2 regions of the Latilactobacillus curvatus JCM 1096 genome follow, and region 1 is predicted to be linked to the other one. Evidence: predicted binding sites of a transcription regulator. Region 1 holds the regulator's gene; the other holds the start of a gene.

Region 1 (16,953 bases):
TTAAAATCCAATCTGAAATGAGGGCGCGTACATGTTGTTGACAGACTCTTTAACTCAAATATTAATCTATACGCTCGTTTCGTATCCGATTATTGGGGGCTTATCGTTTATTGTCTCTAGTTTATATTATTGGTTATTGATGGAAAAGGCTGATCAACCACGCTATCTTAAAAAGGGGACGCCATTTATTACGATTTTAGTGCCAGCCCACAATGAAGAGGCGTCAATTCAGGCGACGATTGATCATTTAGCGACACAAATGAATTATCCAACTGACCGCTACGAAATCATTGTCGTTAATGACGGCTCGACAGATAGAACTGGCATTATTTTAAATATGGGCAGCGCTTGCGAACGCTCACGATTATTAATAATCGCGGGAAAGCGGCGGGTTTTAATAGTGCTTTAGGATTTGCTAAAGGTGAATTTATTCTGTCCAACGATGCTGATTCGAAACCCGAAGTGGATGCCTTATGGAAGTATATGTATTATCTTGAGCGGGAAGGGGGCGCTCAATTAGGCGCCGTGACTGGTAATATGTTGTCGATTAATAAGACAACGCTAGTCGCAGAAGCTCAACAAAATGAATTAAATTCAATTATTGGCTTAATTAAACGGTCGCAACTTTCTTACGGTGGGCTGTTTGCCTTTTCTGGAGCGAATACGATGTACCGTAAGGCAGCGGTGATCGATGTCGGTGGTTGGCAGGCAGAACAACCAACTGAAGATATTGCGATTTCTTGGGATATGCAGACTGCAGGGTGGCAAGCATATTTTGCACCGCACATTCGCTTTTTTATGGATGTGCCAGAAACATTACCAGAACTCGTTAAGCAACGGCGAAGATGGACTTCCGGTGGGATTTACGTGCTCTTAACAAAATCGTTTAGCATTTTACGGCACCCGATTAAGCACTTTTCGATGGTGCCAAGTATTATCGATTATGGTTTGAGTATTATTTGGTCGTTATTTTACTGGATGAGTATGGTGACCTTTGTAGTGCTTCAAATGGGTTATCTGATTAATCATGATTGGCATCGGCTACTCTCAAATCTGTCATTTTCAGGGATTTTCATCACAATCGAGATATTGGTAGGGTTGATTCAGCTGGTACAAGCGTCTTACTTTAACGATGGCGGCCGTTCGTTGAAGTATATCGCCTTTGCGCCTTGGTATATCTTGATTTATTGGATGGTTAATACATATACCGTAGCAGTCGAAATTGTGCCAACGATTCGCCAAATCATTCGAGGTAAAGATGCGGGTGTATGGAAATCACCAAAACGGTCGACTGAAGTCACTGGAAAACCAGAAGGGAAGGATTCAAATGAGTAAACCAGATTATATTCGTCATCAGCTAAGCGAAGATCAGATTACAATTGATTGGTTTTTTACCACGGCAAATTACAAGTTTAATCCGAACAAGCCCGGAATCTTTCAATGGCAGTCTGTTGATGATGTATTTTTAATGGTCGTTGATTAATTAGTTCAAGTGCTGCTAGGATCTCATCAGTCGTTACTTGGCTAAAATTGGTCTTTTTCGGGAAGAACCAGCGTAACCGTCTATTAAAATATTCATTGGAACCTCGCTCCCATGGTGAATATGGATGGCAAAAATAAACTTTGATCTGATAATCCTATTCTAAGGCCTGATAATTGGCAAACTCTTTACCATGATCAACAGTAATGGATTTTACTTGGGGACCGAAGGCCCCCATAAACTTGCCAAAGGCGGTGTTTAGAGCCTTAGCCGTTCTATTAGGGGCTTTGATGGCCCATAGAAGTCGGGTCTTACGTTCTACGAATGTAACCAGACATGATCGTGACTCACTTCGACTAGAAAGCACCGTATCTACTTCCCAATGACCAAAAGCTAACCGTTGATTAACAGTTGTTGGCCGTTGTTCGATGGAAGTCCCACTTGTAAATTTCCCACGATTTTCGCTCACTCGGTGCTGGCGGACATTCCGATTGGGTAGATCAGTCAATTTGAAGGGGAGCCAGCCACGATTAAGCCAATTATAAATTGACGCAGTGCTCAAGTTATAAGCGGCCGCAATGGTTTCTGGTGACCAGGTTAATCGTAAGTGATTGGTAATTAAAGTCGCTAATGCTGCCGTCAGCATCGAACGACGACCGCAATTCCGCCTTTTGCGATCTGCATCTTGCTGAGCTAATTCTGGATCATAAGGTTTAACTCGGTCCAACTCATAGCTAATCGTAGCTTTGGCGACGCCTAAGGCGTCAGCCATTACTTGGTAAGATTTATTCCCCTCATTGACCAGTTGTGCTAGTGCGCCACGTTGAAAACGTGATAAAGTAGATGTACCCAAAGTAATCACTCCCTATATTGGTTGGAATTAGCTACTACCATTGTAAGTGATTGCTTTGGGCTTTTTAATTTCTGTTCGGATTAATTATAGAATTTGCCGAGTAAAAAAGGTTACTAATAAAACAACATTGAGCGAGGATGGGCAAGAGTTTCTTTTGTCCCATCTTTTTTTGTGCTTTGATAATAAATTGAGCAGCATCATAAAGCTAATCCCGTTCGACTTCACACTCTATGCTATAATAGTTTAGTTAATACTTAAAGGAGATTACTTATGGACGGCATTGTACCCTTATATAAAGAACGCGGCATGACGAGTAACGATTGTGTGTTTAAAGTGCGCCGCATTTTACACATGAAGAAAGTGGGCCATTCTGGCACGTTGGATCCCAACGTCGATGGGGTGTTACCAATCTGTATCGGTCAAGCAACGAAGGTTGTTGATCAATTGGTGCATTCTGGTAAAGTCTACACGGGTGAAATCACCCTTGGCTTATCAACAACGACTGAAGACTTAGATGGTGAAGTCGTTGAAGAGGCGCGCTTAACAGAACCTTTTTCAACTGAGAGAATCAAAGAGACCCTCGCTAGTTTTCTGGGCGATTCAATTCAGATTCCCCCCATGTTTTCAGCGGTGAAAGTCAATGGGCGGCGTTTATACGACTATGCGCGCGCTGGTGATCCAGTCGAACGGCCACAACGTTCAATCACGATTACGCAGTTTGATTTGGATGGTGAACCACAATTTGACGCAGAATCTGGGCGCCAAACATTCCGGTTCATTGTCAGTTGCTCAAAGGGGACTTATATCCGCACATTAGCTGTTGATTTCGGTCGTAAACTCGGTTTACCCGCAGTGATGTCCGATTTGACACGTCTTAAGAGTGGCGGCATTCAAATTGGTAACTGTATCACGTTGGAACAATTGGCGCAAAAAGCTGAAGCGGGCGAACTGGCAGACGTTTTATTGCCAATTGACCATGTATTTGAAGATTACAAGAAGATTGCTTTAGACGACGATCAATGGGCCAAGCTTTTAAACGGTGTGTTCTTGACATTGCCAGAACAAACCGATGAGATTGTGGCGTTGACCTATCAAGGGCATATCAAGGCGCTCTATCAAGTTGAAAAAGCAGCGCAACATCTTTATCGCCCTTATAAAATGTATTTACAAAATCAAGGGACTCATTAAAAAAAACTAGGTGAAAAATATGCGTGTCATTGAATTAATTCATCCATATTCAAAAGAACAAGTGCCAGCTGACCAAGTGGTCTTGGCGCTTGGCTTTTTTGATGGCGTACATCGAGGCCATCAAGCTGTAATTCGGAAAGCAAAACAAATTGCAGTTCAAAAAGGTTTACTATTAGCTGTGATGACGTTTGATATCCATCCTGCCATTGTTTATCGCAATGCCGATCGGGAGTCATTCCGTTATTTATCAACGGTTGAGCGCAAGCAAGAATTGATGGCGGAGTTAGGCGTTGATGTTTTCTACATCGTGCACTTTAATGAAGCATTTGCACAACTAGCCCCACAAACATTTGTCGATCAATACTTAGTCGCTTTACATGCGGATACAGTGGTGGCTGGCTTTGATTACACTTATGGTAAAAAAGAGATTGCGAATATGACGACATTGTCAGACTATGCCAAAGGGCGCTTTGCCATTGTGACAGTTGCAGAACATGACCATAATGGTGTCAAAATCGGCTCGACATTAGTACGAGAGGATTTAGATGCTGGTAAGATTGCGGAAGCTAATGAATTACTCGGTTATGTTTACCAAACGACCGGTGAAGTAGTGCATGGTGAAGCACGCGGGCGAGAATTAGGGTTTCCAACTGCTAACATCGAATCGCAACGACCAGAACGATTACCAGGAATTGGGATTTATGCGGTCCGCTTTTTAGTGCGCGGTCAATGGTATATTGGCATGGCTTCAATTGGTCGGAATGTGACGTTCCACAGCAATAACCCGGTAACGGTGGAGATTAACTTATTAGATTTCAATGGCGATATTTACGGTGAACAAGTGAAAGTGGATTGGTATCACTACTTACGCGGCGAAGTGAAGTTTGACTCCGCGGAAGCCTTGATTGACCAACTCCACCAAGACGAAGCCGATACCCGAACTTATTTTGAGAAATTAGAGGCACAACATTAATGGCAGGCGCTTATATTCACATCCCATTTTGCGAGCATATTTGTTACTACTGCGATTTCAATAAGGTTTTCATTGAAGGTCAACCGGTCGATGATTATGTCGATATGTTGATTCGCGAGTTTCAATTAGTGATGGCAGAATACCCAGACGAACCAATTGATACGATCTATGTCGGTGGGGGGACACCAACTACTTTATCACCAGCACAACTCCAACGTTTAACCGATGGGATTCATCAATACTTACCTTATGAGGGTGGTGAGTTTACGTTTGAAGCCAATCCTAATGACTTACAAGATACTGAAAAATTGCAAGTTCTGAAGGACAACGGCGTCAACCGGTTAAGTATTGGCGTGCAGTCGTTTAATGATCAGATTTTAAAACAGATCGGGCGGATTCACCGAAGTGCGGATGTTTATCGGGCAATCGATAACGCGCGCAAGGTCGGCTTCGAAAATATGAGTATCGATTTGATTTTCCGCTTACCACAACAAAGTGAAGCGGATTTCATGGATAGTTTGAATAAGGCAATTGAACTCGACTTACCGCATTATTCGACGTACTCATTGATTCTCGAACGCAAAACAATCTTCTATAACTTGATGCGCCAAGGCAAGTTGCATTTACCATCGCAAGATGTTGAAGCACATATGTATCAAGCCGCGATTGATAGTTTCAAGCGGGCTGGTTTAGATCAATATGAAATCAGTAATTTTGCCAAGCCAGGCTTTCAATCTGCGCATAATCTAACTTACTGGCGCAATGAAAAGTATTTTGGCTTTGGTGCCGGTGCTTACGGCTATTTAGGTAAGGATCGTTACCATAACTTCGGCCCAATCCAACAATACCTAGAACCCTTAAAAGAAAATAAGGTGCCAGTCATTGAACGCCATGTTCTGCCACTGACCGAACAAATGGAGGAAGAACTCTTCCTCGGGTTACGGACGATGCAAGGCGTATCCATCAGTCATTTTCAAGATAAATTCAATTATCCATTACAAAATGTTTACGGCGAAACAGTTGCCACCCAAATTGCAAAGGGCTACCTCAAACAAGAAGGCGATTGGTTAAGACTAACTGAATCAGGTAAGTTCTTAGGCAATGAAGTCTTCCAAGAGTTTCTGCTAGATAGTTATTGAGTGCGTTCAAACCGGGGGATATTCTGAGCATTCGCCTTGTGTCGCTAGGCACAGGAATATGGTTTGAAAAGCACGTTATAAATATTCCACTTCATAAAGCGAGTCTCTTCCATCTAAGAAGCGGCTCGTTTTTTATTTTGTCCTTTGGTCCAGTAAGGCCCTCCGTCTAAGGACCGATTTTCAGTAAATCCGTAAAAAAGCCGGTACGTTTCTTGACTTTATTTGACGTTCTTGCTATATTAATAATTGTAATTAGCACTCATGATATTCAAGTGCTAAAAAGAGGTGATGACATGCTGACCGAAAGGCAATTAATGATTTTGAAAGAAATTATTCGTCTTTTTACAGAGAGTGGTCAGCCAGTGGGTTCTAAGAAGTTAATGGCAGAATTGCCGGTACACGTTAGTTCTGCAACAATTCGTAATGATATGGCTGATTTGGAAAGTGTCGGTTTAATTGAGAAGACGCATTCGTCATCTGGACGGGTACCGTCGATGCAAGGCTATCGCTACTATCTAGACCATCTCATGCAACCAGCAACCCTCAATCCGGTTGATGTGGCAACGGTCCAACAATCATTTGGACAGCACTATCATAAGATTGATGAAATCGTCTCACAATCGGCTAATATCTTATCGAACCTAACGAGCTATACAGCAATCGCGTTAGGACCGGAAGTGGCTGAGATTCGGTTAACTGGTTTTCGTCTAGTACCGTTGAGTAATCACCAAGTGATGGCGATTATCGTGACGAGTGCAGGGACAGTTGATAATCAGGTATTTACCATTCCACAAGCGATTTCGGGTGATGAACTCGAAAAAGCCATTCGAATCATTAATGATCACCTAATTGGCTTACCGTTAACCGTGGTTAGTCAGAAGTTAAAGACGGATGTACCGGCGCTATTAGCCCAGTACATGGCTTCTCCGACCGGCTTTTTAGACATCTTCGACGATGTTTTGAAAAAGGCGAGTCAAGAGCGCTTATTTGTTGGCGGTCAGATGAACTTGTTGAATTTTTCAGAGTTCTCCGATGTCACCCAGCTGAAGTCGTTGTATAACATGATTAATCGTTCAGATGATTTAGCCAAGTTGCTAGATTTGTCCCCTGGAGGCGCCAATAGCCAAGTTCAGGTTCGCCTGGGCACCGAGATGGCCAACGATCTGTTGAAACATTATAGTCTAATGACTGTTAATTATGACGTTGGTGAACACGGACAGGGAGTCATTGCACTACTGGGCCCCACTAGCATGCCCTATTCGCGGATGATTGGGTTACTCGATTTATTCCGTGAAGAGTTAGCGAAGAAATTAATTGATTATTATGCGAATTTCGATGATGATCAATCTTAAAAGGAGCGTGTTTGTTTGACCAAGCAAGAAAAGGCTGAGAAACAAGAAAAGCCAGTAGCAGAAATGCCAGAAACAGAAACACCTAAAGAAGAAACGCCATTTGAACCTGAATTAGAAGCAGATGAAGTGATCGAAGAGGCTGCACCTGACGAAGATGCAGCTAAGCCAGATTTAGCGGCTCAACTTGCTGAACTCCAAAAGAAATATGATGATTTAGAAGATAGTTTCTTACGGTCACAAGCTGAAATTAAAAACATTCAAACCCGTCATCAAAAAGAACAAGCTAGCTTGTTAAAATATGATGGGCAATCACTTGCAAAAGATGTCTTACCCGTTTTGGATAATCTAGAACGTGCGTTGGCAACTGAAGCAACTGATGATAGTGCTGAGAGTCTTAAAAAGGGTGTTCAAATGACATACGATCATATGAAACATGCTTTAGAAGATCATGGCGTTAAGGAAATTGAGGCGCAAGGACAAGCCTTTGATCCGACCATTCATCAGGCCGTGCAAACGGTCGCTGTTGATGGTGATCAAAAAGCGGATACTGTTGTACAAGTCTTCCAAAAAGGCTACTACTTGAAGGACCGCGTCTTAAGACCAGCAATGGTCGTTGTTGCACAATAAATTAAACTAAAAATCTAAAAAAAGAGGGTATTTTTTATGAGTAAAGTAATCGGTATTGACTTAGGGACAACCAACTCAGCTGTTGCCGTATTAGAAGGCGGACAACCAAAAATTATCACAAATCCAGAAGGCGCACGGACAACACCATCTGTTGTGTCATTTAAAAACGGCGAAATCCAAGTTGGTGAAGTGGCAAAACGCCAAGCAATCACTAACCCTGATACAATCGCATCAATCAAACGTCACATCGGCGAAGCAGGTTACAAAGTAACTGTTGGCGACAAATCATACACACCACAAGAAGTTTCAGCAATGATCTTACAATACATCAAGAAATTCGCTGAAGATTATCTTGGTGAAGAAGTCACAGAAGCTGTTATCACAGTACCTGCTTACTTCAATGATTCACAACGCCAAGCCACTAAAGATGCTGGTAAGATTGCCGGCTTAGATGTTAAACGGATTATCAACGAACCAACAGCTTCAGCATTAGCTTACGGTTTGGACAAGACAGAAACAGACGAAAAAGTCTTAGTTTATGACCTTGGTGGTGGGACTTTCGACGTTTCTGTTCTTGAATTAGGCGACGGTGTCTTCCAAGTATTATCAACAAACGGTGATACACATTTAGGTGGGGATGACTTTGATGAAGCCATCATGAACTGGTTAGTTGAAAACTTCAAATCAGACAACGGTATTGACTTGTCAAAAGACAAGATGGCTATGCAACGTCTAAAAGATGCTGCTGAAAAAGCTAAAAAAGATTTATCTGGTGTGACAAGCACCCAAATCAGCTTGCCATTTATCTCAGCCGGCGAAAACGGTCCTTTACATTTGGAAATGACTTTATCACGTGCTGAATTCGATAAGTTAACATCAGACTTAGTTGACCGGACAAAAGCACCTGTTATGAATGCTTTGAAAGATGCTGGTCTAGAATCAGGCGACATCGACAAAGTCATCTTAAACGGTGGTTCAACACGAATTCCTGCTGTTCAAGAAGCTGTTAAGAACTGGACAGGCAAGGAACCTGATCACTCAATCAACCCTGACGAAGCTGTTGCTCTTGGTGCTGCTGTTCAAGGTGGTGTTATCTCAGGTGACGTTAAAGATGTTGTTTTACTTGATGTGACACCATTATCATTAGGGATTGAAACAATGGGCGGTGTCTTCACGAAGTTAATCGACCGGAACACAACAATTCCTACAAGCAAAGCCCAAACATTCTCAACAGCTGCCGACAACCAACCTGCCGTAGACATCCATGTCTTACAAGGTGAACGTCCAATGGCTGCTGATAACAAGACTTTAGGCCGTTTCCAATTAACAGATATTCCTGCTGCACCTCGTGGTGTGCCACAAATCGAAGTTAAATTCGATATTGATAAGAACGGGATTGTTAATGTTTCTGCTAAAGACCTTGGCACAAATAAAGAACAAAAAATCACTATCAAGAGTAACTCTGGTTTATCAGACGAAGAAATCGATCGCATGATGAAAGAAGCTCAAGAAAATGAAGAAGCCGACAACAAACGTAAAGAAGAAGTTGATTTGAAGAACGATGTTGATCAATTAATCTTCCAAACAGATAAGACTTTGAAAGAACTTGAAGGTAAAGTTTCTGACGAAGAATTACAAAAGGCTAAAGATGCTAAAGAAGAATTAGTCAAAGCACAACAAGAAAACAACCTTGAAGACATGAAGACAAAACGCGATGCGTTGAGTGAAATCGTTCAAGAATTAACAGTTAAGTTATATCAACAAGCACAAGAAGCACAACAAGCTGCTGGTGCTGAAGGTAATGCAACTGACGGTAAGTCTGACGATGGTACTGTTGACGGCGACTTCGAAGAAGTTAAAGACGACAAATAATAATGCGTTTTAAAAAAAGCCAAAACCTAGTATGGTCTAGGGCCTTGGCTTTTTTTAATCAGTCAATTATGCTATCCTTGATAGGATAGATTTAACGCGTAAGTATATGAATGGAGGCCCACAATGGCTGATAAAAGAGATTACTATGACGTCTTAGGGATAAGTAAAGACGCCTCAGATGATGAGATTAAAAAGGCCTATCGTAAACTTTCAAAGAAGTACCATCCAGATATTAACAAAGCCCCAGATGCAGAAGCCAAGTTCAAGGAAGTCACAGAAGCGTATGAAGCATTAAGTGACCCACAAAAACGGGCAGCTTATGACCAATACGGTCATGCTGGTATGAACGGTGGTTTCGGCGGCGGCGCAGGCCAAGGCTTCGGTGGCGGCTTTGGTGGTGCTGAAGGCTTCGGCGGTTTCGAAGATATCTTTAGTTCATTCTTCGGTGGCGGCGGTGCTCGGCAACAACCAAACGCTCCTCGTCAAGGTTCAGATTTACAATATCGGATGGATTTGAAGTTCGATGAAGCCATTTTCGGCAAAGAAACCAAGATTTCTTATAACCGTGAATCAGAATGTCACACGTGTCATGGCTCTGGTGCTAAACCAGGAACAAGCGCCCAAACGTGTCACAAATGTCACGGTGCAGGTCAAGTCCAAGTTGAACGACAAACAGCTTTCGGCCGCATGATGGCTCAAGAAGTCTGTGATGTCTGTGGCGGGACTGGTAAAGAAATTAAAGACAAGTGTGAAACATGTCATGGAACAGGTCACGAAGATGAACGGCATACTGTTAAGGTTAAAGTGCCAGCAGGTGTTGAAGATGGTCAACAAATGCGTCTTCAAGGCCAAGGTGAAGCCGGCACAAACGGTGGCCCTTATGGCGATTTATTCATCGTCTTCCGCGTGGCACCAAGTGCTGAATTCAAGCGCGATGGCGCACAAATTTATTCAGAAGTCCCAATTAGCTTTGTCCAAGCTGCTCTAGGGGATGAAATTGAAGTCAACACAGTCCATGGTCCTGTTAAACTAAAAGTGCCAGCGGGGACTCAAACGAATACCGTCTTCCGTCTACGTGGTAAGGGTGCGCCTAAGCTCCACGGGACAGGTAATGGGGATCAAAACGTTACAGTTAACATCGTGACACCAAAGACCCTCAACAGTAAACAACGTGATGCGCTAAAAGCATTTGCAGTCGCAAGTGGTGACTCAGTTAACCCACAAGACAACAACTTGTTCGACAAGATTCTGAACAAGAAACACAAAAAATAGAAGTGCGTCAAAAGTGGTTATCCTGTGAGGATTAGCCTAACAGGGCGAATGATTGCTGTAAGCAATCGTTTGACTTGTGTAGCTAACCGGAATAGGATGCTTTTGAAAGCACGTTAAAAATAGAAGTGCGTTCAAGCCGGTTATACTTTGAGGACTAGCCTAGTTTCGTGAATGAGCGACGGAGTCGATCGTTTGCGGGACGTAGCTAGCCGCAGAAGTATGGTTTGAAAAGCACGTTAAAAATAGAAGTGCGTTCAAGCCGGTTATACTTTGAGGACTAGCCTAGTTTCGTGAATGAGCGACGGAGTCGATCGTTTGCGGGACGTAGCTAGCCGCAGAAGTATGGTTTGAAAAGCACGTTAAAAATAGAAGTGCGTTCAAGCCGGTTATACTTTGAGGACTAGCCTAGTTTCGTGAATGAGCGACGGAGTCGATCGTTTGCGGGACGTAGCTAGCCGCAGAAGTATGGTTTGAAAAGCACGTTAAAGCCCCTCTAATCCACAAGATTAGAGGGCTTTTTTTGTTGGAGTGGATAGGTGGGAGATTTTTGAAAAATTCTGTTATAATGGCGGTAATAAATTAGGACGGAAGGTGAGTTGCATGGATGACAAAGATAAATTAGAACTTGAAATTGCACGCCTTAAGATGGAAAATGAGAATTTACGGTTGAAAGCTGAGGTTGAACAGCGGAAGAATAATAAGTACTGGTTGTGGGCATTAGTGCCAATTGTCGCGATTCTTGCTGGCAACATGACCTCATTTTCACGGATGTTCATGCATTTTTGTAGATAGTTCACGATAGATTGCATAGAAATAGGCGTTAAGCAGATTATGAAAACTGCTTAACGCCTATTTTTTATTGGCGACTGTGACGGTAGCCGTAACTGAAGTAAATTGTTAGGCCAATCACCAACCAGATTAAGAAGACAATCCAAGTTGTTAGTTGTAACTGGGTCATGAGTAGTAAGCATAAGCCGCATGAAAGTAAAGGAATCCATGGGAATAGTGGCACTTTAAACCCTTGTGGCAATTCATTATAAAATGGTAACTTGCGCAGGAAGATCACACCGAGAGAAACAGTTGCAAAGGCGAATAACGTGCCAATGTTGACCAATTCAGCAATCTTATCAAGTGGCACTACCATTGCGACGATGCTTGTGACGATGGCGAAAATCCATGTATTCGCAACTGGCACATGTGTTTTTGAACTGACTTTGGCAAAAACGGGTGGCAATAGCCCATCGCGACTAATGGCGAAGATCAGACGTGTTCCGCCGTAGGTCATAACGAGTAGGACAGTTGTCATACCGGCAACTGCTCCCAGGGCAACAATCCCAGCAACCCAGTTTTGATGCATCAATTGAAGCGCAAAAGCAACGGGGTCACCAACGTTGAGTTTTGTATAGTGCACGACGCCAACGAGGACGGTGGCAACTGCGGCATACAATAATGAAGCAATCAATAATGAAGCGATAATCCCGATTGGCATATCACGTTGCGGATTGACAACTTCTTCTGATGCGGTTGAAACGGCATCAAAGCCGATGTAGGCGTAAAATGCTAATGCTGCCCCAGAAAGAATGCCACCAGCACCAAATGGTAAGAACGGTTTGAAGTTGGCTGGTTTCACATAGAAAATGGCAACGCCAAGGAAAATTACGATGACAGCGACTTTCACACCAACCATAATCGTATTAATCCGTGTTGATTCGCGTAAGCCATTTGATAGTAAGAACCCAATCAATAACGTAATTAAACCGGCAATTAAATTAATACCACCAGGGTGGCCAGGCGTCCATGCAGTCGATAAGAAGGTAGGTAAGTGTAATCCAAAGCCAGCAATTAGATTTTGGAAGTAGGCTGACCAACTGACGGCCACTGAGGCGACTGCGAAGAGATATTCGGAAATAAGTGCCCAACCTAGAATCCACGCGATTAATTCACCGAAGACGGTGTAGACGTATGTGTAGGCACTACCGGCCAAGGGAATTGTAGAAGCGAATTCTGAATAACAAAGGGCAGCCATTGCGCAGACGACTGCAGCGAGCAGGTAAGACAGCATCGCACCGGGTCCAGCATATTTAGCGGCGATAATCCCTGGTGTGATAAAAATACCGGCGCCGACGACTGCACCAACCCCCATGGCGGTTAAACCAAAGGCGGTTAAATGGCGTTCTAGTGTACTATTTTTAAATTGGTTCACGTCGATTTGTTTTTTGGCAAAGAGTGAATGTTGTGTCATTAGTAACTCCTTTTTAAGTGAGATGATTCTAATTTTAATCGGTCTACTGAGAAGCGTCAAGATAAAAAAAGCGCCATGACAGTGATTGAGCCGTTATGGCGCGGATTAGTTAAGTGATTAAATTAAGCCCCAGTGGCGTAAACCCTCAATAATGCCACCTTCAGTATTCTTAGAAGTAATGTATTTTGCCTTGGCTTTAGCTTCCGGAATACCATTGCCCATAACGGTGGGATAGTCTACGAAGTCGAGCATTGGTAAGTCGTTTGTACCATCGCCAAACGCATAAGTTGGGATGCCCATTAAGTTTTGTGAGCGAATCAATTCTTTAATACCGGTTTGTTTTGAACAATCTTTTTCAACCGTATCAATTGAGTTCGGTGTGTTGCGGTAGAATGTTAAGTCGGTACTTAGTGTTTCTGTATAGGCCTTGTCATTGTCGTTTGTGAGAATCAACATCATGTAGACTGAATGATTCAAGTAATAGTCTGGATCAACTTCGGGGACGGGGGCGTTGACAAACTTGTAGGCATCTTTGCCGGGTTGAGTTACAGCCGTAATCCGGATTGCTTCTTCATTATAAAAAGCGATGGCTTCGTCAGCAGCATTAGCAATTGCGACGGTTTTTTCAATCACGGGCGTTGGAATAGTGCCTTTATAAACAGGTTGACCTTCATATTGAATGAAGCTCCCATTTAAACAAATGAATGAATCGATGCCGGTTTTTGCAAGTGCATCTTGAATTTCAAGCGGTGAGCGACCGGTCGCAATGATTGGTAAGTAGTTGTTGGCGCGTAATTGGCGGAGTGCAATCGCAACAGCTGCAACTACTTCAGAATGTTCGTTGTAAAGTGTACCGTCAAGGTCGAAAAATACTAGTCCTTTATAAGTCAAAATGGGGCCTCCTAAATAATGATATCTGCTTAACATGCTATCATGCTTAGCGATACCATGCAAACGGGAACCGTGATGTGTTTGATTTTCATCACTTCTTCATATATTATTCATCCGTAATTGGTTTATCTACTGTATAATATAGACATAGCAACGTAAAAAGAGAAGGAATTCTAATGAAAATTTTAATGGTAGAAGATAACAAATCCGTATCAGAAATGATGAGTATGTTTTTCCAAAAAGAAGCTTGGGATGCCCATTTCGCTTACGACGGCAATGAAGCAGTGGAAGCCTTTAGTGTCGATCCAGAGAGTTGGGACATTATCACGCTTGATTTAAATTTACCGGGTTTAGACGGAATGCAAGTCGCCCAAAAAATCCGCGAGTTGTCGAAGACAGTACCAATTATTATGTTGACGGCGCGCGATTCTGAAAGTGATCAAGTGCTTGGCCTTGAACTCGGTGCTGATGATTATGTGACAAAACCCTTTAGTCCAATCACACTGATTGCACGGATTAAAGCCTTACATCGCCGTGCTGAGTTGATTGATGAACAAGTCGAAGCAGCTGAAGAAAACTTACAACAAGCGGCTGAAAATTCAGATTTTGATGTACAAACAACACACTTTAAGTTGAGTTCTAAAACGCGTGAGACTTATTTATTGGACAAACCAATTTTAGATTTAACGCCAAAAGAATTCGATTTATTGAAGACGTTAGCTAAAAATCCCCGTCAAGTTTTCTCACGGGAACAATTATTAGAACTTGTGTGGGATTACCAATACTTCGGTGACGAACGAACAGTTGATGCGCATATCAAGAAGTTACGTCAAAAGATTGAAAAAGTAGGACCACAAGTGATTCAGACCGTTTGGGGTGTCGGTTATAAATTTGATGATTCAGACGCAGCGCGCGAATGAAGCTTATTTATCAATGGATGTTGGCATTTTTCGGCGTCATTATGACGACCATTATTATTGTGGGGATTGCGTTTACGCAATATTCGACAAGGACCGCTTATGAGAGCACCTGGGATCAACTAGAAGGTTACGCGGATGTGATTGAACGTGAAGCTTTCAAACAGGGGTCTCAAGCGGCCTTGTCGACCCAATTCATTATTGATAGTCAACAAATCCTTTCCCAACAACACGTTGGGTTTAATTTCTTTAACGCCGAAAACGAGATGGTGTATCCTACCCCGGATCCTAAAGTTTCGGTCAAGAAACAATATTGGAAACATTTAAAGAATGGCCAGATTCAACGGCTGAGCTTAAGTCGTGATTCGCACCAAGTGAATAACAATAAGCAAGAACAGTTAGTGGTCTTCAAACCCGTTTTTTACAATAACAAACTGATTTACGTGATTGGGGTGGCAGCACCACTACAAACCGTTAAATCTGGTTTGACAACGATGCGCAAGAACCTCTTGATTGCCTTTTTACTATCGACAATCGGTGGGATTCTGTTGAGTTACGTCTTAGCACGGTATCAAATTTATCGGATTAATCGCTTACGAAATGCGACCCACCTAGTTGCTGAAGGAGATTTTAATGTTCAGATTAAGAATCCTGGTAAAGATGAATTGGATGATTTGGCCACCGATTTTAATGAGATGGTGCATTCGTTGAATGAATCTGAAAAGGAAATTAAGCGGCAAGAAGATCGCCGGCGGCAATTCATGGCCGACGCTGCTCACGAAATGCGGACGCCTTTAACGACCGTTAAGGGTCTGTTAGAAGGGTTGCAATATGATGCGATTCCAGAAGAGATGCGCGCCAAGAGTATTTCATTAATGCAAAATGAAACCAACCGACTCATTCGCTTAGTCAACGAGAACCTGGATTATGAAAAGATTCGGACTAACCAAATTAAATTGAACCCGCAAACGTTTAATGCGGTGGAAGCTATCCAGAATATTCAAGAGCAACTCGAGAAGAAGGCGACTGAAGCCGGTGATACGCTCATCTTGGACGCCCAAGAGAATGTCCCAATCTATGCCGACTATGACCGTTTTGTCCAAGTGATGTTTAACATCATGCAAAATGCCATTCAGTTTACAGAAAATGGGCAAATTACGGTGACTGCGGAAGCTGGTTTCCACGAAACAATCTTAACGATTAGCGATACCGGTATCGGAATGACGGACGAACAAGTCAAAAATATTTGGGAACGGTATTACAAAGCAGATCCATCACGTAAGAATACCAAATATGGTGAATCTGGTTTAGGGTTGGCGATTGTCCACCAACTCGTCCAGTTACATTATGGGATGATTGAGGTCCAAAGTATTCCTGAACAAGGGACCACTTTTACCTTAACTTTCCCAGATGAAACGATTGTGACAAGTGAAAGCTAAACCAATTTAAATAGGCGTCACGACAAGGATTAAATTGTCGTGACGCCTATTTTTTAGATTAAATATGCAATTGCGTTTGAGCTGGTTGGGTTTCACTGATGATTTCGCCAGCGTGCATTGAGAGGGTAACAGCGGCGCGCTTGTTGAGAGCCTCGTAGAAGTTGTCGCTATCCATTAGAATCAGGTGGGCGGGTTTACCCACTTCGAGACCATATTGGTCAAGGACGTGCATTGTACGAGCACCATTGTAAGTAATGAAGCGATAGGCATTCATGATTTCAGTATGGCCCATGATTTGGGTTGCCAGTAGGCCACTATACAACACATCAAGCATGTTGCCATCGCCCATTGGGTACCATGGATCTTGAATATCATCTTCACCAAAAGCGACGTTTAGCCCGTTGGCAGTCAGTTCTTTTACGCGCGTCAAACCACGGCGCTTCGGATAAGTGTCAAAACGGCCACCGAGAAATAGGTTGACAAGTGGGTTGGCGATGAAGTTTAAATCCGCCATTTTTAACAGCCGCATCAATTTGTACATATAGGCATCGTTGTAACAGCCCATGGCAGTTGTGTGTGAAGCCGTCACTTTGTCTTTCATCCCCGTTTCAAGGGCGAGAGTCGCGACTGTTTCAAGACTACGTGAATTGGGATCATCAATTTCATCGGTATGTGCGTCGAATAGTAAATCATATTCTTGAGCGAGTT
Region 2 (16,953 bases), 680 kb from region 1:
CACAACCTCATCCAAACGGGCCTTTAACTATGCTTGTACGCTTGCTAAGGCCTATCAAATTCCATTAGGGATTGTCAGCATTTTGGAAACCGGCGATTTGAACATTTATCAATCACTCTCACCAAACGTGGTTGAAGGGCGCCGAGAAGAAATCGCAACCGATCTAGATGTTTATGTTCAAAAAGCGAAAGAATTCGGGGTTGAAGATGTGACGCCGATTTTAAATGAAGGTAATCCAGGACACGTGATTGTTGAAGAAGTGATTCCTAGTTTCCAACCAGACTTGGTCATCTGTGGTTCAAAGACGAAACCATCTAAACATTTAATCGGGACACATGCGAGCTATTTAGCGAAATACGCGCCATGTTCAGTCACAGTTGTACGGTAAATTAAGTATTTGGAGATCAGACGAATGATAGAATGTACACAATGCCATATTAAATATGGGCGTAAATTGCACCAATGTCCCAATTGCGGTCTAGTGCACCAATCAACGCAAACAAAACAGCAAACATCGCTCCTGCAACAATACTATCAATTTTTAGCGCGGAGTTTAAAACAACCGCTAAAGGTGCAATGGCAGTGGGCCAACCTGTGGTTTGGCTTAGTCACGTTTGGTCTGGTTATATTAATGAATACTGCAACGGCAAGTTTGCTCATTGCCAGTTGGTCAGAACAAATTGGTGCGGTTGCTGGGGTGATGGCGTCACAAATTGTCTTGCGCCAACGGCTAAACTTATTACCGCTTGATATGAAGGCACTCGGTGGACAACTATTTATTCTGGTGGTTGTTTTGGGAATCGGATTTTTACTCAAGCGTTACTTATTGAAGAAGACGACAACCACCTTGCGCGCGTATCTAACGGAGATTAGTGCGTACAGTGGGATAACCGTTATTTTAGCATTAGCTGCGCTGTTGGCTGCTCTATGTTTCGGGATGACCGCCATCTGGTTCGTCTTAATCATGGTTGCAGTGATGTACGTCAGTTTGAACATTGCGGTTGGGATTAGTTTATTTCAAACTCGATGGGCAGCTTTTGATCGCGTCTATGCTATTTTATTATTTGAAATCTTAACCCATGTTGTCTTGGCAATTGGCATTAGCCAAATCGTGATTTTAAACCTACTAACAGGACTCTAAAAAATAAAAGTGCGTATTTTGGTACACTTTTTCAAAAGAGGTTTATCATTAGAGTTGTAAAAAAGAAATGGGAGGTTTTTAATATGGCAGCAGCTGTTGAAAAAACATTGGTTTTAGATATGAAGATGTCAGAAGCATTTGATTGGAGTGACGATAACACAATCGTCCGTGATGCTTTGTGGGATCACTATATGGAAGCCAACGGCCGGAACACGGATAAAACCGTTGAGGCAATGAAACCCTATCTTAAGATGAGCGACGCGGAAGTTAGAGAAAAGGCAGAAGCGCTTTTAAAATAAGGCAATAAAAAAAGACCCGCTAATCATTGTTGATTAGCGGGTCTTTTTTGGGTAATCCTCAAAGCCAACCCGTTTGAGTCAGCACGCTAACGAAAACGGGTTTCATCTGCCATATCTTTCCCGCAGAATCAGGTACTTTGATTTGAAACGTGCTTCCTCGAGCTGCCTTTTCCGGTTAACCTAAAAACGGGCATTATGGCTGAAAAATCGCCATAATACCCGTTTTTTGGGTAATCCTCAAAGCCAACCCGTTCGACTCAGCACTCTAAACGTGCTTCCTGTCGCAGTAATTTCCGCTTAATCTAAAAATAACATAAATCCTAAAACCTGGATTTATGTTATTTTTGAATTAATGCTCAATGACTAAGCGCGACAGTCAGCACTCTAATCATACATATATTCTCTTGTCATTGGGAGGTCTCTTGCGCTGGGGCCTTTTGATACGAGGTATTGAATGACATCAATGTTCCCAGATTCAAACGATGAGGCACATGCTTGGAGATAGAGATCCCACATGCGGACGAATTCTGGACCTGCTTTTGGTAAAATGACGTCTTTTTGGGCGTTAAAATTAGCAGTCCAGATTTCCAGCGTTTTTTGATAATGGCGCCGGAGGGGTTCCATGTCGGCAATTTGTAGTTCGGCATTGATAATGTGTTGTGTATTTTCAACTAAACCGGGTACATAGCCACCTGGGAAAATATACTTATTAATCCAGGCATTGCGCGCACCGCCTTGTTGACGGGTAATCCCATGAAGGAGGGCAACCCCATCATCAGTGAGGTAGTCAGCGATATCTTGGAAGTAGGCACCAAGATTTTCTTCACCAACGTGTTCAAACATCCCAACACTGGTAATGTAATCGAATGGGGCGTGTTTGAGTTCGCGATAGTCAACAAGTTGGACGCTAGCAACATCGCTAAGGCCCTCGTCATTAATCCGTTGTTGAACGAAATCATATTGTTCCTGACTCAAGGTAATCCCGACCACTTTGAGATGATATTCTTTAGCGGCGGTTAACATGAGGGTGCCCCAACCACAGCCGATGTCGAGCAATGTTCGGTTAGGTTGTGGATTGAGCTTGCGTAAAATATGGTGCACTTTATTAATTTGTGCTGTCTCTAAATCATCAGTTGGTTTTTCAAAATAAGCACATGAGTAAGTCATTGTTTTATCCAACCAAAGTTGGTAGAAGTCATTCCCTAAATCGTAATGACTTTGGATATCTTTTTTACTTGCCTTTTCTGAATGCGATTGTTTTGGAATCAGATGAATGTAGCGACTATTACGCATGAAACTGTCTGCGCTAGTGTAAGCCGCCGTTAATAGTTTTTGAAGTGGGGTATCTGTTGTATTACTTGTCACTTCAAGGTCGCCAGCCATGTACGCTTCGCCGAGGGCTAATGATGCGTTGCTGGACAATTGTTTGATGGGAATCGCTTTTTTAAAAGTAATCGCTACTTCAGGCTCTCCAGAACCATAGGTTTCGGAGCTACCGTCCCAATAGTTGACGGTAACAGGGAAATCAAAAGAGTGTTGTAGTAGTTTCTTATAAAAAGTTTTTTCTAACATACCGAAAATCCTTTCTAGGTGTAAATTTGAAGTACCAGAGTAGTATACGACTATTTTTAAAAAGATGTAAGTTGCAACTATCGGAATTCCAGAATATCCAATTAGTTCGAAGTGTTGTAAAATAATGATATAGAATTGCCATAGGAGGAAATTGCGTGAGTTTATATCAAAAATTTGTGACGAATCAGCAGTTAAGACGAGTTGTAGTGCTCTTAACGTTGATTGGGGTCATCTATGTGTCACGCTCGATGATGAATATCATTTTGCTGACGTTCATCTTTACTTTTTTAGTGACTCAATTAGTACGAAAGGTCCAACAGTATTCAAAAATTCCGCCCGCAGCTGTGGTTGTGCCGCTTTATATGTTGGTGATTTTTTTAGTGTATCTAGCAGTAACGATTTATGTGCCACAGATTGCTAAACAGTCAATTAAATTAGGCGAGAGTGTCTATAATTTCTACCAAAGTCCATCATTTGATGCGAATCAATTTATGCGAACCATTGGGGATTACATGAAACAGTTCAACTTGACGGATCAGTTGAAACACGGTGTATCAACAATCGTTAATTACATCACCGGAATCGGAACAATGGGCGTCACAATTGTCTTATCGTTTATTTTGAGTTTCTTTTACACAATTGAGCTAGACCGATTACCGCAGTTTGGAAAACTCTTTTTGAAGAGTACTTACGGCTGGTTCTTCCAAGATATCATGTATTTTGCTAAAAAATTCGTGAATACCTTTGGCGTGGTAATTGAAGCCCAAATCTTCATTGCAATTGTGAATACAGTGTTAACAACGATTACGTTAACGGTAATGAAAATGCCTAATATTCCGAGTTTAGCCATCATGATTTTCCTATTGTCGATGGTACCGGTCGCAGGAGTCATCGTTTCATGTATCCCATTGTGCATTATCGCCTTTTCAGTCGGCGGAATTCAGTATGTGGTTTATATATTGGTGATGATTTTAGTCATTCATGCCCTAGAAGCATATGTTTTGAATCCGCGATTTATGTCGAGTAAAACACAGCTGCCAATTTTCTTTACATTTGTTGTTTTATTTGTAGCAGAACGTTTCTTAGGAACTTGGGGGTTAATTGTTGGATTACCAATCTTTACGTTCTTTTTAGATGTACTAGGTGTGAAGACCATTCAAAAATCGGGTAAAAAACAAAAAAAAGCGGCTAATTGACGCGGTTAGGATCCGCAACAAGGGTGGCCAATTGGTTAAGATCGATTTGCAATTCGATAGCAACAATAAATAATGCTTTTAGTGATGGGGCAGCGCCTTTTTCCCACCGGAAGATCATTGAGCTACTAATCTTGGTATTATATTTTGCGCTGAGTAGATCGGCGAGCTGTTGCATTGTTAGATTCTTAGCAGTTCGCTTATCGTGTAGTAATTGTCCGAACATTTAGCACCGTCCTTTATCACGCGTTTGACTTATAAGTTTAATTATATGACAAATGACGTCAATAAGTGAACACTTGGGACTAAAGTTTTTAATTGACAGAGTTCTTACATTATCGTAATATTCCTAATGTGGAACGGGATTGATAACGTTTCTTGGGGGTGCTGAATGTGGCAGAAAAATTATTTGTTCTATCAGGTTATTTAAAGGGTCATGATTTGAAACAGCAAGTTGTTGCTGATGTATTGGGCAAAACATTAACGACGGCTAATCGTAAGATTAGAGGGAAGATTCCATTTACCGTCAAAGAAATTCAATTACTACATGACCGCTTGGGAATTCCAATCGACGTGTTTTTTTAAGAATAGTTCCTAATCAGGAACTAAGTAATCAGTTTTAAATGAACCAAATAAAAATAACCCTGTCGACTGAAAATCGTCGACAGGGTTATTTTTATTGGCTATTTTGCTTTAAGGAGTTCTAATTTACCTTGAACAATCATTTCGCAAAGATCAGGATAACTGATACCAAGCACTTCTGCTTCTTGTGGAATTAATGAAAGTGGCGTCATCCCAGGTAATGTATTTCCTTCGATCACGTGTAAGCCATTTTCAGGACTCCAGAAGAAGTCGATGCGGGCGTAGTTCGTTAAGCCAAGTGCTTGCATAGCATCAAGTGCCATTTGTTTCATGGCTTCGTGCACATCATCAGGTAAATCGTTTGGTGGTGTGACAAATTGAGTGGTATTTCCAGTCACGAATTTGTGCTCAAAGTCATACCAACCGTCATTAACGACGATTTCGATGGCAGGTAATGGTTGACCATTAATCACGCCAAGTGAGAATTCGCGACCTTTAATGAATTCTTCGATTAAAGCTTCGCGGTCGAAACGAAGCGCATCTTCGACAGCTGGTTGTAACTCAGCTTCGTTGTGCACGATATGTGTCCCAACACTTGAGCCACCGTTACTTGGTTTTACCACGACAGGGTACTCAAATGGGATTTCTGGCATGGGTTGGTCGCGATAAGCAGCGACAAACCGAGCAGTTGGAATTTGGTTATATAATAAGATTTCCTTTGAAACCTTTTTACTCATTGTAATACCTGCTGCGAGTGTGTCACTACCGGTATAAGGAATTCCAAAGAGATCGAGAACCGCTTGGACTTTACCGTCTTCGCCATCGCCACCATGAAGTGCGAGGAAGACAATATCAGCAGTTTTACAAATCTCTAAGACATTCGGGCCAAAGAGTTGTGTTGAACCATCAGTACGTAATGCGTTGATGGCGTCGTCTGTTAAAACTTCGTCGCTGATGTCGTAATCTTTTTCAACAGGTGTTGAAGAATAAAGATCATCGATTGATGCGACGTCGTGCAAATCATTTCCTAAGAAAAGATCAACGAAAGCAACGTCATGGCCTTTCGTTTGTAATGCATTGGTAATTTTGTGTCCAGACGTTAATGAAACGTTACGTTCGGTACTACGCCCGCCCGCTAAGACAACAATTTTCATATGAACCTACCTCCGAATATTTTTGGAACCTTAAGTATAGCACAAAACCATATTAGGCGGGTATCAAAAAGCTGAAAAATCAGTGGTCTAGTTTAAAAATTGGCACTCAACAACAGCGAATGCTAATTACTTGCATTTCATGATTAACGGACTAGAATAGAGTTGTAAAGATTAAGAAAGGAAGTTTTAGAGATGGCAAACGAATTAATGAATGGTCGTCAAAATTGGCTAGATAATTTTGGTGGAGATGATTGGTTCAAGAATTTCGGTCAGCAATTATTGGCAATGTCGCCTGAAACGGACAACTTACTCAAAACAGATGTTAAAGAGACCGATAAGGATTACCAATTAGCGGTTGATTTACCAGGACTGGACAAGAAAGATATTCACGTGGATTATCAAGATAATACATTGAAGATTAGTGCTAAACGTGATAGTTTCGCTGATCATAGTGACAGTCAAGGCAATATCGTTCAAAGCGAACGGCATTATGGGCGCTTTAGCCGGCAATTCTACCTACCTGGTGTCAACCGGGATCAAATCGATGCGCAATATCAAGATGGCGTCTTACAATTAATGTTACCGAAGTTAAGTGAATCAGACCAACCAACGAACCCAATTGAAATTCGTTAATTAAAAAAGCGGCACCAACCATAAAATGGTTGGTGCCGCTTTTTGAGTTATAGAAAAAGAGAGGCGTAAAACAATATGAGACCTGCTACAAGAGTACAACATTTAAATTTGGTGAGTAAGGCAATCCGCCGCTGTTGAATGGGTGAATCGAGTGGGAGTATGACGACTTTTAATTCATTTTCAGGATGCGCTTGTAGATAGGCTTTCCAAAAAGTATGCTGTGCTTGAAAAGTCGGCAACTTAAGGTAGAGAAACGCGATAAAAATGAATGCACTCCCCAAAAGACGGATTGCAATGTTCAGGGCATCTAGATAGAGCGCTGTTAGACAGCCACCGATTGATAAAAAGAATAAAAGGACTAACCAAGATGTTAAAGGAACAGCTTGCTTGTAAAAGGATGCGTTGAAATAAGCTTGTTTCATTGATTGTTGCGCTTTGTAAGCTTGGTCATCCGTGTCAGGATATTGGTCCAAGAAATTTTGCTTGAGTGTTGGCTTTAGCATATTGAGACGCACGATAAAATAAGATGAACTGATAGCTAACAGGCAACCAATAACGGTGAGAAAAAAGGCTTGATTTGGGGACAAAATAATACCTCCTAATTGATAAATAATTGTAGTATAGCAAATATTTATCAACTATTAAGATTTAATCAGTAATTTTAATATTTCATTGAGAGATAATGCGCTTTCTAAATAGTAGATTGTAAAATTAATCCGAACGCTGTTCGGACAAAAAAGATCAGCTTCCTTTAAAATGGTGTTTACCACAAACCCATCTTTTAGGAGCTGATCTTTTGTCTAGTATAACCTATTCCGAACGAATTAAAATCGAAACCTTTTGTGAACTAGGGCTGTCCAATATCCAAATGGGCGTTCGGCTGAACCGATCACCGTCAACAATTTCTTATGAATTATCTCGATGTCAACCTTATCAGGCTGAATTAGCACAAACAGATGCCGAATACAAGCGATCACGATGTGGTCGGAAAACTAAGCTGAGCGATGAGTTAAAGCAAAAAATTCTCAACCATTTACGTCTAAGCTGGTCACCAGGAATGATTGCTCACGAATTTAAACTAGCTACTAAATCTATTTATAATTGGCTAAATCAGGGGAGAATTGGTTTCTCCTTGAATGATCTACCTGAACATGGCGTACGCCAACGGCGTAACGTTGACCAACGATCCAAATATAATCAATCTTTGGGGCGATCAATTGAACAGCGTCCCATGATGATTAATCAACGTAAGCGCATCGGCGATTTTGAACTAGATACAGTCGTTGGTCCTCGTGGGCATAGTAAGGCAGTTTTATTAACTTTAATCGATCGCAAATCACGGTTCCTTTGGGCATACCGGTTAAAAGATCGGACGACAGCGACTGTTAATGAAGCACCAACTAAGTTCCTAACCACTTTTAATGGTCCGGTGCACAGCTTTACTGTGGACCGTGGCAGTGAGTTTAGTGGGCTAGTATCACTTGAATCACAATATGGTATTAAGACCTATTACTGCCATGCTTATACGCCAGCTGAACGTGGTAGTAATGAACGCTTTAATCGGAATTTACGTTATTTTTATCCTAAAGGGACTCGTTTTGAGCACATTAGTGCTCAAGATTTAACGACGACGTTACTCCAAATTAACCAGCGACCGCTTAAAATACTCGACTGGCAAACACCGTATCAGGTTATGCTGACAAATTTGTCCAAAAATTCGGATTAAATTTGTAATCTACCAAATGAATACGGTATAGTTAAGGTAATGAAAAGTAGGGGGTTGGGGACGTGCTGACTTTATCACATTTATCCAAAAGTTTCGGAACGATGCTAGCGGTCGACGATGTTTCATTTACGGTTAAGTCGGGCGAAATATTAGGCTTAATTGGTCAAAATGGAGCTGGAAAGACAACGACCTTTCGGATGATCTTGAATTTCATGGCACCAGATACGGGAACTATTCTCTGGAAAGGTCGCGCGTTTACCGCTGCGGATTATGACCAACTTGGCTATTTGCCAGAAGAACGAGGATTGTATCCAAAGATGACCGTGGAACAACAAATTTTGTACTTTGCACAGCTTCGTGGGCGCAGCATCGCAGACATCAAACCACAGATTGATGAGTGGTTGGTGCGCTTTGGGGTGAAAGGTAAGCGGACTGATAAAATCAAGGATCTTTCAAAGGGAAATCAACAAAAAGTGCAGTTGATTGCGACTTTGATCCATCAACCGGAACTCATTATTCTTGATGAACCCTTTAGTGGACTCGATCCAGTGAATGCAGAACTTTTAGAAGAAGGTATTTTATGGCTTAAAGAACAAGGTTCAGCAATCATTTTTTCGAGTCATGATATGACGAATGTTGCGCGGATTAGTGACCGAATTGTGATGTTGCGCGATGGGCAAGTGGTGCTCGCCGGTACAATCGATGAAATTCGGAATCAGTTTGGCCGAACGCAATTATTCTTAGAAGCACCGTTAGCACGCGAAACTTTAGCAAATATCAACGGTGTTTCACGTGTAACACAGCACGGGCAGCGGTTTGAATTAACTTTGGCAGACGAAACGGTTGGTAAAACGATTTTCGACTTAGCGACACAAAATGGCTATATCCTAGAGTTTAGTCAACAAGCACCAACGCTCGATGAAATCTTTAGAATGAAAGTGGAGGAAGGCCATGTTTAAGTTTAAGGTGATTTTTAAACAAGTATTTCTAAAGAATATTAAAAGCCCAGCGTATCTAATCATGATTTTGATGCCAATTGTGATGCTCGGGATTACGTTTGGTGTGAGTCGCTTGATGGATCATAGCAAAGAACCCGTTAGAATTGCTGTTTTGGCGCCGCAACCAGCAGAACAGAGTGAATTACAGCAGTTAAAAGGTAAAACATATCAAATCGATCAGCAGATTACGACTCGGGAACAAGCCACCAAAGCGCTCCAGAAAGAGCGAATTGATGGCTATTTGTTGTTGAGTGAGGAAAAAGGACAGACAATCAGTCGCTACTATGAACGAAAAGATAGTCCATCATTTGATGCGAGTGTCTTAGAGAATCAGTTAAATCAGATTCATTTAGTAGCTTTGGCGCAACAAGCAGGCGTTGCACCTGAACAGATCCAGAAATTGATGACGCCAACTGTCATTGCACCAGTGACGGTTAATTACCAGAATGGTCATGAAAAGATTTCCCAGGAAAACACTAAAGAAGTGGGCCAAATTATTTCAATTGGAATTACGGTCTTAATGTTCATCTTTATCGTGAATTATGCTGGAATGATTGCCCAAGAAATTGCGACTGAAAAAGGGTCGCGAATCATGGAAATCATTCTATCAAGTGTTTCGATTGAAATTCAATTTTTCGCGAAGATTGCCGCGATATTAGCCCTATTACTCACCCAAATTACTGTCTATATTTTAGTTGGGATTGTCGGGTTTCAGTTTTTGAAACAGCAACTACCGTTAGCAGAGTTATTGCCGATTATTCGTCGTGCTTTGGTTGCGCCAGCAATGTGGTATGCAGGAGTCTTTTTAATTATTGGGGTATTACTCTACACCGTATTAGCTGCAATGTTAGGCGCTGTTGTGTCTCGAATGGATCAGGTACAACAAGCCATTTCGCCATTGATTTTACTGGGCACATTAAGTTATTTGGGTGGCTTTGTACTGGCATCACAGACCGATATTCCATTATTGCGGGCGGTGAGCTATGTGCCATTGTTTTCACAGATTATGTTACCTGTGCGGCTGGCAAACGGTGATGTTGGCGCGTTCGGGGCTAGCATGGGACTCTTCATAGCCATGGCGACACTAATTGGACTGACTTATTTAGCATTAATTATCTATCGCATGAATATTCTAGTTTATTCGGATAAAGGTGTTTTTAAAGCATTAATTGCCACCTATCAGCAACTCAAAGAATCGCGCCAGTAGAAGATTTTTACAACTAATTAAAGCGGATTGATGGTATGATAGAGCCATGTGATTTTAGTAGCAAGGAGAGCGATTGAACGATGCAAAAACGATGGGTAAAATTCGGATTGGCACTCTTAGGGGTGACACTGGTATTGGCAGGCTGTCAAAGTAAGCCAGCGGACAAAGAAACGTTGGTCAAAAAGTCCTATGAAAAAAGTGATTACTATCTCGGAACGATTTGTACATTGCGAATCTATAATAAAGACAAGGAAGCCGTGCTAGATAAGGCTTTTGCGCGGATTAAAAAGTCCGAAAATCAAGCAACGTTAACCAAATCAGGTTCCGAATTGGATAAGATTAATGATAACGCCGGTGTTAAACCTGTACAGGTTAGCAAAGATATGTGGCCACTAATGGAAAAAGCGTTACATTATAGTCAAGAATCGGATGGCGCGTTTGATATGGCCATTGGTGCGATCACAGATTTATGGCAAATTGGGTTACCAGGCGCGCGGGTGCCAGCACAAGCAGAAATTGACCAAGCGTTACCATTAGTCGATTATCATGACGTTGTTTTGAATAAGGCCAAACGTACAGTTTACCTTAAGAAAAAAGGCATGCGACTTGATTTTGGCGGGATTGCTAAGGGGTACATTGCCGATCAAGTTAAACAAGTTTTTAAGGAAAATGGTGTGACATCAGCCGTTATTGATTTAGGTGGGAATGTGATTGTTATGGGGCATTCACCATTAGGGAAGAACAAACCATGGACGGTCGGCATTCAAGATCCGAAAAAGGCGCGTGGAGAATCAGTCGGTACGATTAAAGGCCGTGATATTTCGGTTGTTACGGCAGGGATTTATGAACATTATCTAAAAAAAGACGGGCATACTTACATTTATCTCTTTGATCGCCATACTGGCTACCCATATGAAAATAACCTAGCGAGTGTCACAATTATCTCGCCTAAATCAGTAGATGGAGATGCCCTTTCAAATGCTGTCTTTAATAAGGGGATTGTCGAAGGCATGCAGCTCATCAACAACAAACCGAAGAATATCCAAGCCATCATGATCACAAAAGATAATAAAATCTATCTATCAAACGGTTTGAAGAAGACGTTTAAACTTAACCAAGATTCAAATTATCAAGTTGAAAAACAATTACCAACGAAATAGCCGCTAAATTGCGGCTTTTTTGCAATTATGGGGGTCAAAGCATTAACGGAAAAAGTGGCAAAATGTTAAAATTGGGAAAGAATCTGCTTTTGAGGAGGACAATGATGACAAACGTGCGAATGCAAGATGATTTTTATACGGCAGTGAATCAAGAATGGTTAAAAACGGCTGAAATTCCAGCGGATAAACCAGCAACAGGCGGCTTTGTCGCCTTGGTTGATGAGATTGATCAGCAATTAATGGCTGATTTTGCTAAGATGTCGACCGCAAAGAACGCATTGTTACAACATTTTCTAGATTATTACGAACTAGCTGCGGACTTTCAAACGCGGGATGCACTCGGTATGAAACCGATCCTACCAATGGTAGCCCGGGTGCAATCTCTCGATAGTTTAGCAACTTACAATCGTGGGTTAGCTGATTGGGTACTTTCCGGGTTACCAACACCATTTGGCTTATCTGTCGATGCTGACATGAAAGACACAGCCCATCACGCGTTGTATGCGGAAGCTAGCGACTTAATTTTGCCAGATAAGACCTATTATGAAGCTGACAATCCCAATGCTGACCATTTATTGGCCGTCTTTACGGATATGATGGTTCAGCTCTTGCAGAAAATTGGGATTGCGCCCGTTGATGCAACGAAGACGGTTAAATTAGCGTTGGCATTTGATCGGTCACTGGCACCTTATGTGAAGAGTGCCGAAGAAGCAGCGGATTACACGAAACTCTATAATCCACAGCCTTTGAGTGATTTTATGCAACAACAAACGACGCTTGATTTTCCACGTTTATTTAGCAAGGTGCTACCTGTTCAACCGGAAAAAATTATCGTGACGGAACCGAAGTATTTTGCGCAACTGAGTCAGCTTGTGACAGACGCCAATTTCGAAACGTTCAAAGCGTGGCTGTTAGTCATGACAGTTCGTAGTTGGAGCGGTTATCTGAATGAAGAGGCACGCCAAATTAGTTCGCTCTATAGTCGTGCGTTATCTGGTAGCAAGGAAGCTCGTCCACAACAAAAGAGTGCTTACTACCTTGCCTTAGGGATGTTCAATCAAGTTGTTGGCGATTATTACGGTCGGCAATACTTCGGTGAAGCAGCCAAGGCCGACGTCCAAAAGATGGTCCAAAAAATGATTGGTGTTTATCAAAAACGCCTTGAAAAAAATGACTGGCTAACCGAAAAAACACGCCAACAAGCGATTGTAAAACTCAACCACCTTGGGATTCATGTCGGTTACCCGGATCAGATTGCCCCTATTTTTGCGAAGTTGGTCACAGTACCTAAAGCAGAAGATGGGACATTATTTGAAAATACAGCTGACTTTATTCGAACGATTGAAACGGAAAATTTTGCGAAACTTACTCAACCGGTGGATCGTAATAAGTGGGAAATGGGCGCTGCCACAGTTAATGCCTATTATTCACCTTCGAAGAATATCATTGTCTTTCCCGCGGCTATTTTGCAAGCACCTTTTTACAGTTTAGAACAAAGTAGCAGTGCTAACTACGGTGGGATTGGTGCAGTGATTGCACATGAAATCTCACATGCTTTTGATAATAACGGTGCGCAATTCGACGAGTATGGCAACATGCATAATTGGTGGCAAGAATCAGATTTAGCTCACTTCAAGACACTTTCGGAAGAAATGATTGCAGAATTTGATGGCCTAGAATATGCAGGCGCAACAGTTAACGGGAAATTAACTGTCTCGGAAAACATTGCCGATGCGGGTGGCTTGAGTTGTGCCCTTGAAGCAGCCAAAGAAGAACCTGATGTTGATTTGGCAGCCTTCTTTGTCAATTGGGCAACGATTTGGCGGATGAAAGCTACAAAGCAATATCAACAATTATTGTTAAATATTGATGTTCATGCACCAAACGCGTTGCGGGCCAATGTTCAGGTCCAAAACTTGGCAGCCTTTTACGAGACATTTAATGTAACGAAAGCTGATCAGATGTACTTAGCACCCGCTAAACGGGTTGCAATTTGGTAAATTAAAAAGGTGCGCCACAATTGTGACGCACCTATTTTAGTAGTGATGGGGGATAAAGAAATGTCAGAAAAAAAACGCATGATTAATGGTCAAATTTATCGGGCGAACGATTCAGAATTGCGAGCCGATATGAAACACGCGCGTGTACTTACTCGGTTGTTTAATCAAACCACTGAAGAACAACAAGATTACCGACGCGAATTAACCAAGTCTTTATTTGCGAAAAGTGGCTCAGATTTATATATTGAGCCACCATTTAGAACTGATTATGGTTGCCAAACACGCATTGGTGAGCATGTGTATATGAATTACGATTGCATCATTATTGATGTAGCACCAGTGACGATTGGGAACCACGTTTTCTTTGGACCTCGTGTAGGACTCTACACAGCTGGTCACCCAACGACGGCACAAGAACGCCGGGATGATCTGGAATATGGTAAGCCAATCACCATCGGGGATGATGTGTGGATTGGTGGCAATACGGTTGTTAATCCAGGCGTGACAATTGGGAACAATGTGGTGATTGGTTCTGGATCAGTTGTGACTAAAGACATTCCTGATAACGTGATTGCAGTTGGTAATCCATGTCGGGTACTCCGGCCGATTGATGAGGCAGAAGAGGCCTACTGGGCGCAGCAAAAAGCAAGTTATTTTGAAGCCCTTGCTAATGAATAAGTTTACCGAGTAGTGTTAAATGGAGTAGTCATCACTAACAAAGCACTAAGCTAAATATCAGCAAACCACCGAGAAAAAGCCGCTAGTACTCTATAAAAAGGGTTCTAGCGGCTTTTTTAAATGTTTGGTGAATCAAACTGGCAGCAAATACTATTCAGAATGGGTCAAACCGTAATAAGGGTTAATTACGATTGGTTTTCATCAGTACTGCGGTGCCATGGCTTTTGTAATGCTTGGACGGCTTGAGCGATATCTGTGGCGTGGGTGATTGCTGAGATAACGGCAACTCCATCCACGGTAGTCTTTGCGACTTGAGCAACGTTTTCTTGGTTGATACCACCAATCGCAACAACCGGTAGTTCACTTTGTTGCGTTAAGAAACGCAAGCGATTAGTGCCAAGTGCTGGTTTAGCATCTTCTTTGGAATTGGTTGGAAAAATTGGACCAATGCCAATGTAATCAAGTATCGGTTGATTATGACTTTGGTGAAGTTCTTGTTCAGTGTGGCAAGATAGACCAGTTATTAAGCCGTGTGCTTTGGCCGTTTCAATTTTATGCCACGGGTGATCGCTTTGGCCGACATGAATACCATCTGCATTGATTTGAAGTGCTAAATCGAGATTGTTATCGATAATAAATGGGACTTGATAATGGCGGCAAAGGGCTTGAGCCGCTGTCGCATACTTTAAAATCGCATCGGAATCTTGCAGACTACCAGCACCTTTTTCACGGAATTGGAAACAGGTAATGCCGGCTTGTAGTGCTTGTTCGAGAATGTTTAGAAAATCATCCATACCGGTATTTTGGGTACCCGCTACCAAATAAGTTTGGAACATTTCCCGGGAAATGTTAGTCATGATGAACCTCCTGATAAGCCCAGTGATTGGTTGGTCCGTGGCCGTGACCAACAGCAATCGGATTAGCAATTGCGGCTTGGATAAAGGCTTTGCTAATATGAATTGCTGCTTTCAAAGGGGTGCCCTTAGCTAGCTCGGCGGTTAAACAAGCTGAAAACGTATCTCCAGTGCCATGTGTTCGTTTAGTAGCAATTCGTGGTGTAGTTAACCATTCATCTTGTCCATCAGCCTAGAGGACGTAATCGGCGGCTTGTGATTGATAGTCTAAATGGCCCCTTTGATAATGATATTCTTGGCGCCCATTTGTTGGAGTTGGTGGGCCGCTTGTTTGAAATCAGCTGTTGTCTTTATGCGGCTGCCCGTGAGAACTTCGGTTTCGGGTAAGTTGGGTGTCAGCACTGTGGCTAGCGGCAATAATTCAGTACGTAGGGTATCGATGGCATCGTCGGCAAGTAGCTGTGCACCGCCCTTGGCAATCATTACAGGATCAAGGGTGAGCGGCCCCCAATCATAATGGCGTAGATTTTCAGCGACCGTTGCAACATGTTCAGCATCTGCCAACATTCCCGTTTTGCAGGCACGAATTTTAAAGTCAGTAGCCAATGAAGCGAATTGTTGATTGATTAGTGATAGTGGCAGACTGGCTTGAACGCCAAGCGTATTCTGAGCGGTGATCGCGACAACTACATTGGTTGCAAAAACATGGCGCTCTTGGATAGTTTTAATATCAGCTTGCATACCAGCACACCACCGCTGTCAGAACCGGCGATGGTTAGAGCTTGTGGGAATTCATTCATGAGTAGGCACCTCACTTAGTTGGACGGTATTTGCTACTTTGGCTGGGGTAATGTGGAATAAATAATCGATTAATTGGGGATAGAAGGTCCCAGGTAGCGGTGTTTCCATTGCTGTGGCTACTAGTTCGCCGGCAACGGCAAATGTGGCGGCTGCTTCGATAGCGGCTTGGTAGGGATCTGCAGGATGAACTGCAACAAATGCACCACAGAGACCCGATAACATATCACCTGAACCAACATGTGTTTGAAAAAGTGAGGTACCATTTGAAATCAGCGTAACGCGTTGACCGTCTGTAATAATGTCGGTCGGACCCGTTAATAAAATTATGGTGTGTAAACGATTGGCCGCGGCCTTAGCAATAATGACTGGATCGCTATTTCCATGCCCGGCGTCGATGCCATTTGCTTGCCAATCTATCCCAGCAAAATAAGCAATTTCACCTGCATTACCACGAATGAGAGTTGGTGTGTCAAGTATTAATAGTTGCTCGATAATTTGCTGGCGGTAGGCCAGTGAGCTAACTGCCACTGGATCAAGAACAACGGGTTTTTGTTGTTGATAAGCGGCGGTCATTAGGGCCATCATTTCTTGAATCTGTGGTGCCCACAAACTACCAATATTAATCGTAATGGCTTGTGCGATGGTAACAATTCCCTCCGCTTCTTCTGGTGCATTAGACATAATTGGTGAGGCACCGATTGCATTTTGTGCGTTGGCGACCTGATCAATTGTGACGCCATTTGCGACATTAGCAACGATTGGATTGAGCGCTCTAACTTTTTCTAACATTGAAACAACCATATAAAAACCTCCCTTAAAAACTAAAAAAATCACTTAACGATGCACGAATGCATAGAAAAGTGGTGTGAGTAGTCTAAAGAAAGGCACTTTCCTACGCAAGTCTGAACTTACAGGTTCAAAGGGATCAGGCTGTACAAACCTATCTCAGTTCTTC

What was found. The regulator HrcA, encoded in region 1, represses chaperone genes, less so after heat shock. The targets are predictions, from matches to a motif close to TTAGCACTCNNNNNNNNNGAGTGCTAA.
Region 2: LCU_RS07705 (Hsp20/alpha crystallin family protein) is a predicted target of HrcA. The motif match lies at 6,041-6,067, and genes of this name have one in related genera.

Annotation. Positions count from the first base shown of each region.
Region 1 covers NZ_CP026116.1:790,205-807,157, reverse strand. Annotated here, with positions in the region: partial or broken gene LCU_RS04315 (glycosyltransferase family 2 protein) at 32-1,335, shown strand; gene LCU_RS09950 (hypothetical protein) at 1,328-1,483, shown strand; partial or broken gene LCU_RS04310 (IS30-like element ISLsa1 family transposase) at 1,413-2,333, opposite strand; gene truB (tRNA pseudouridine(55) synthase TruB) at 2,604-3,521, shown strand; gene ribF (riboflavin biosynthesis protein RibF) at 3,541-4,494, shown strand; gene hemW (radical SAM family heme chaperone HemW) at 4,494-5,633, shown strand; gene hrcA (heat-inducible transcriptional repressor HrcA) at 5,927-6,985, shown strand; gene grpE (nucleotide exchange factor GrpE) at 7,001-7,612, shown strand; gene dnaK (molecular chaperone DnaK) at 7,649-9,484, shown strand; gene dnaJ (molecular chaperone DnaJ) at 9,608-10,756, shown strand; gene LCU_RS04270 (hypothetical protein) at 11,357-11,548, shown strand; gene LCU_RS04265 (APC family permease) at 11,613-12,998, opposite strand; gene LCU_RS04260 (Cof-type HAD-IIB family hydrolase) at 13,116-13,889, opposite strand; gene LCU_RS04255 (response regulator transcription factor) at 14,066-14,809, shown strand; gene LCU_RS04250 (sensor histidine kinase) at 14,806-16,245, shown strand; gene codA (cytosine deaminase) at 16,304-16,953, opposite strand, start outside.
Region 2 covers NZ_CP026116.1:1,466,298-1,483,250, reverse strand. Annotated here, with positions in the region: gene LCU_RS07745 (universal stress protein) at 1-388, shown strand, start outside; gene LCU_RS07740 (hypothetical protein) at 413-1,141, shown strand; gene LCU_RS07735 (P8 family protein) at 1,225-1,440, shown strand; gene LCU_RS07730 (SAM-dependent methyltransferase) at 1,825-3,012, opposite strand; gene LCU_RS07725 (AI-2E family transporter) at 3,168-4,208, shown strand; gene LCU_RS07720 (helix-turn-helix domain-containing protein) at 4,201-4,431, opposite strand; gene LCU_RS07715 (helix-turn-helix domain-containing protein) at 4,599-4,790, shown strand; gene LCU_RS07710 (D-alanine--D-alanine ligase family protein) at 4,889-5,941, opposite strand; gene LCU_RS07705 (Hsp20/alpha crystallin family protein) at 6,134-6,574, shown strand; gene LCU_RS07700 (hypothetical protein) at 6,622-7,161, opposite strand; gene LCU_RS07690 (IS30-like element ISLpl1 family transposase) at 7,371-8,300, shown strand; gene LCU_RS07685 (ABC transporter ATP-binding protein) at 8,363-9,259, shown strand; gene LCU_RS07680 (ABC transporter permease) at 9,252-10,505, shown strand; gene LCU_RS07675 (FAD:protein FMN transferase) at 10,586-11,665, shown strand; gene LCU_RS07670 (M13 family metallopeptidase) at 11,770-13,665, shown strand; gene LCU_RS07665 (sugar O-acetyltransferase) at 13,726-14,343, shown strand; gene thiE (thiamine phosphate synthase) at 14,529-15,200, opposite strand; partial or broken gene thiD (bifunctional hydroxymethylpyrimidine kinase/phosphomethylpyrimidine kinase) at 15,193-15,997, opposite strand; gene thiM (hydroxyethylthiazole kinase) at 15,990-16,799, opposite strand; TPP riboswitch at 16,871-16,953, opposite strand, start outside.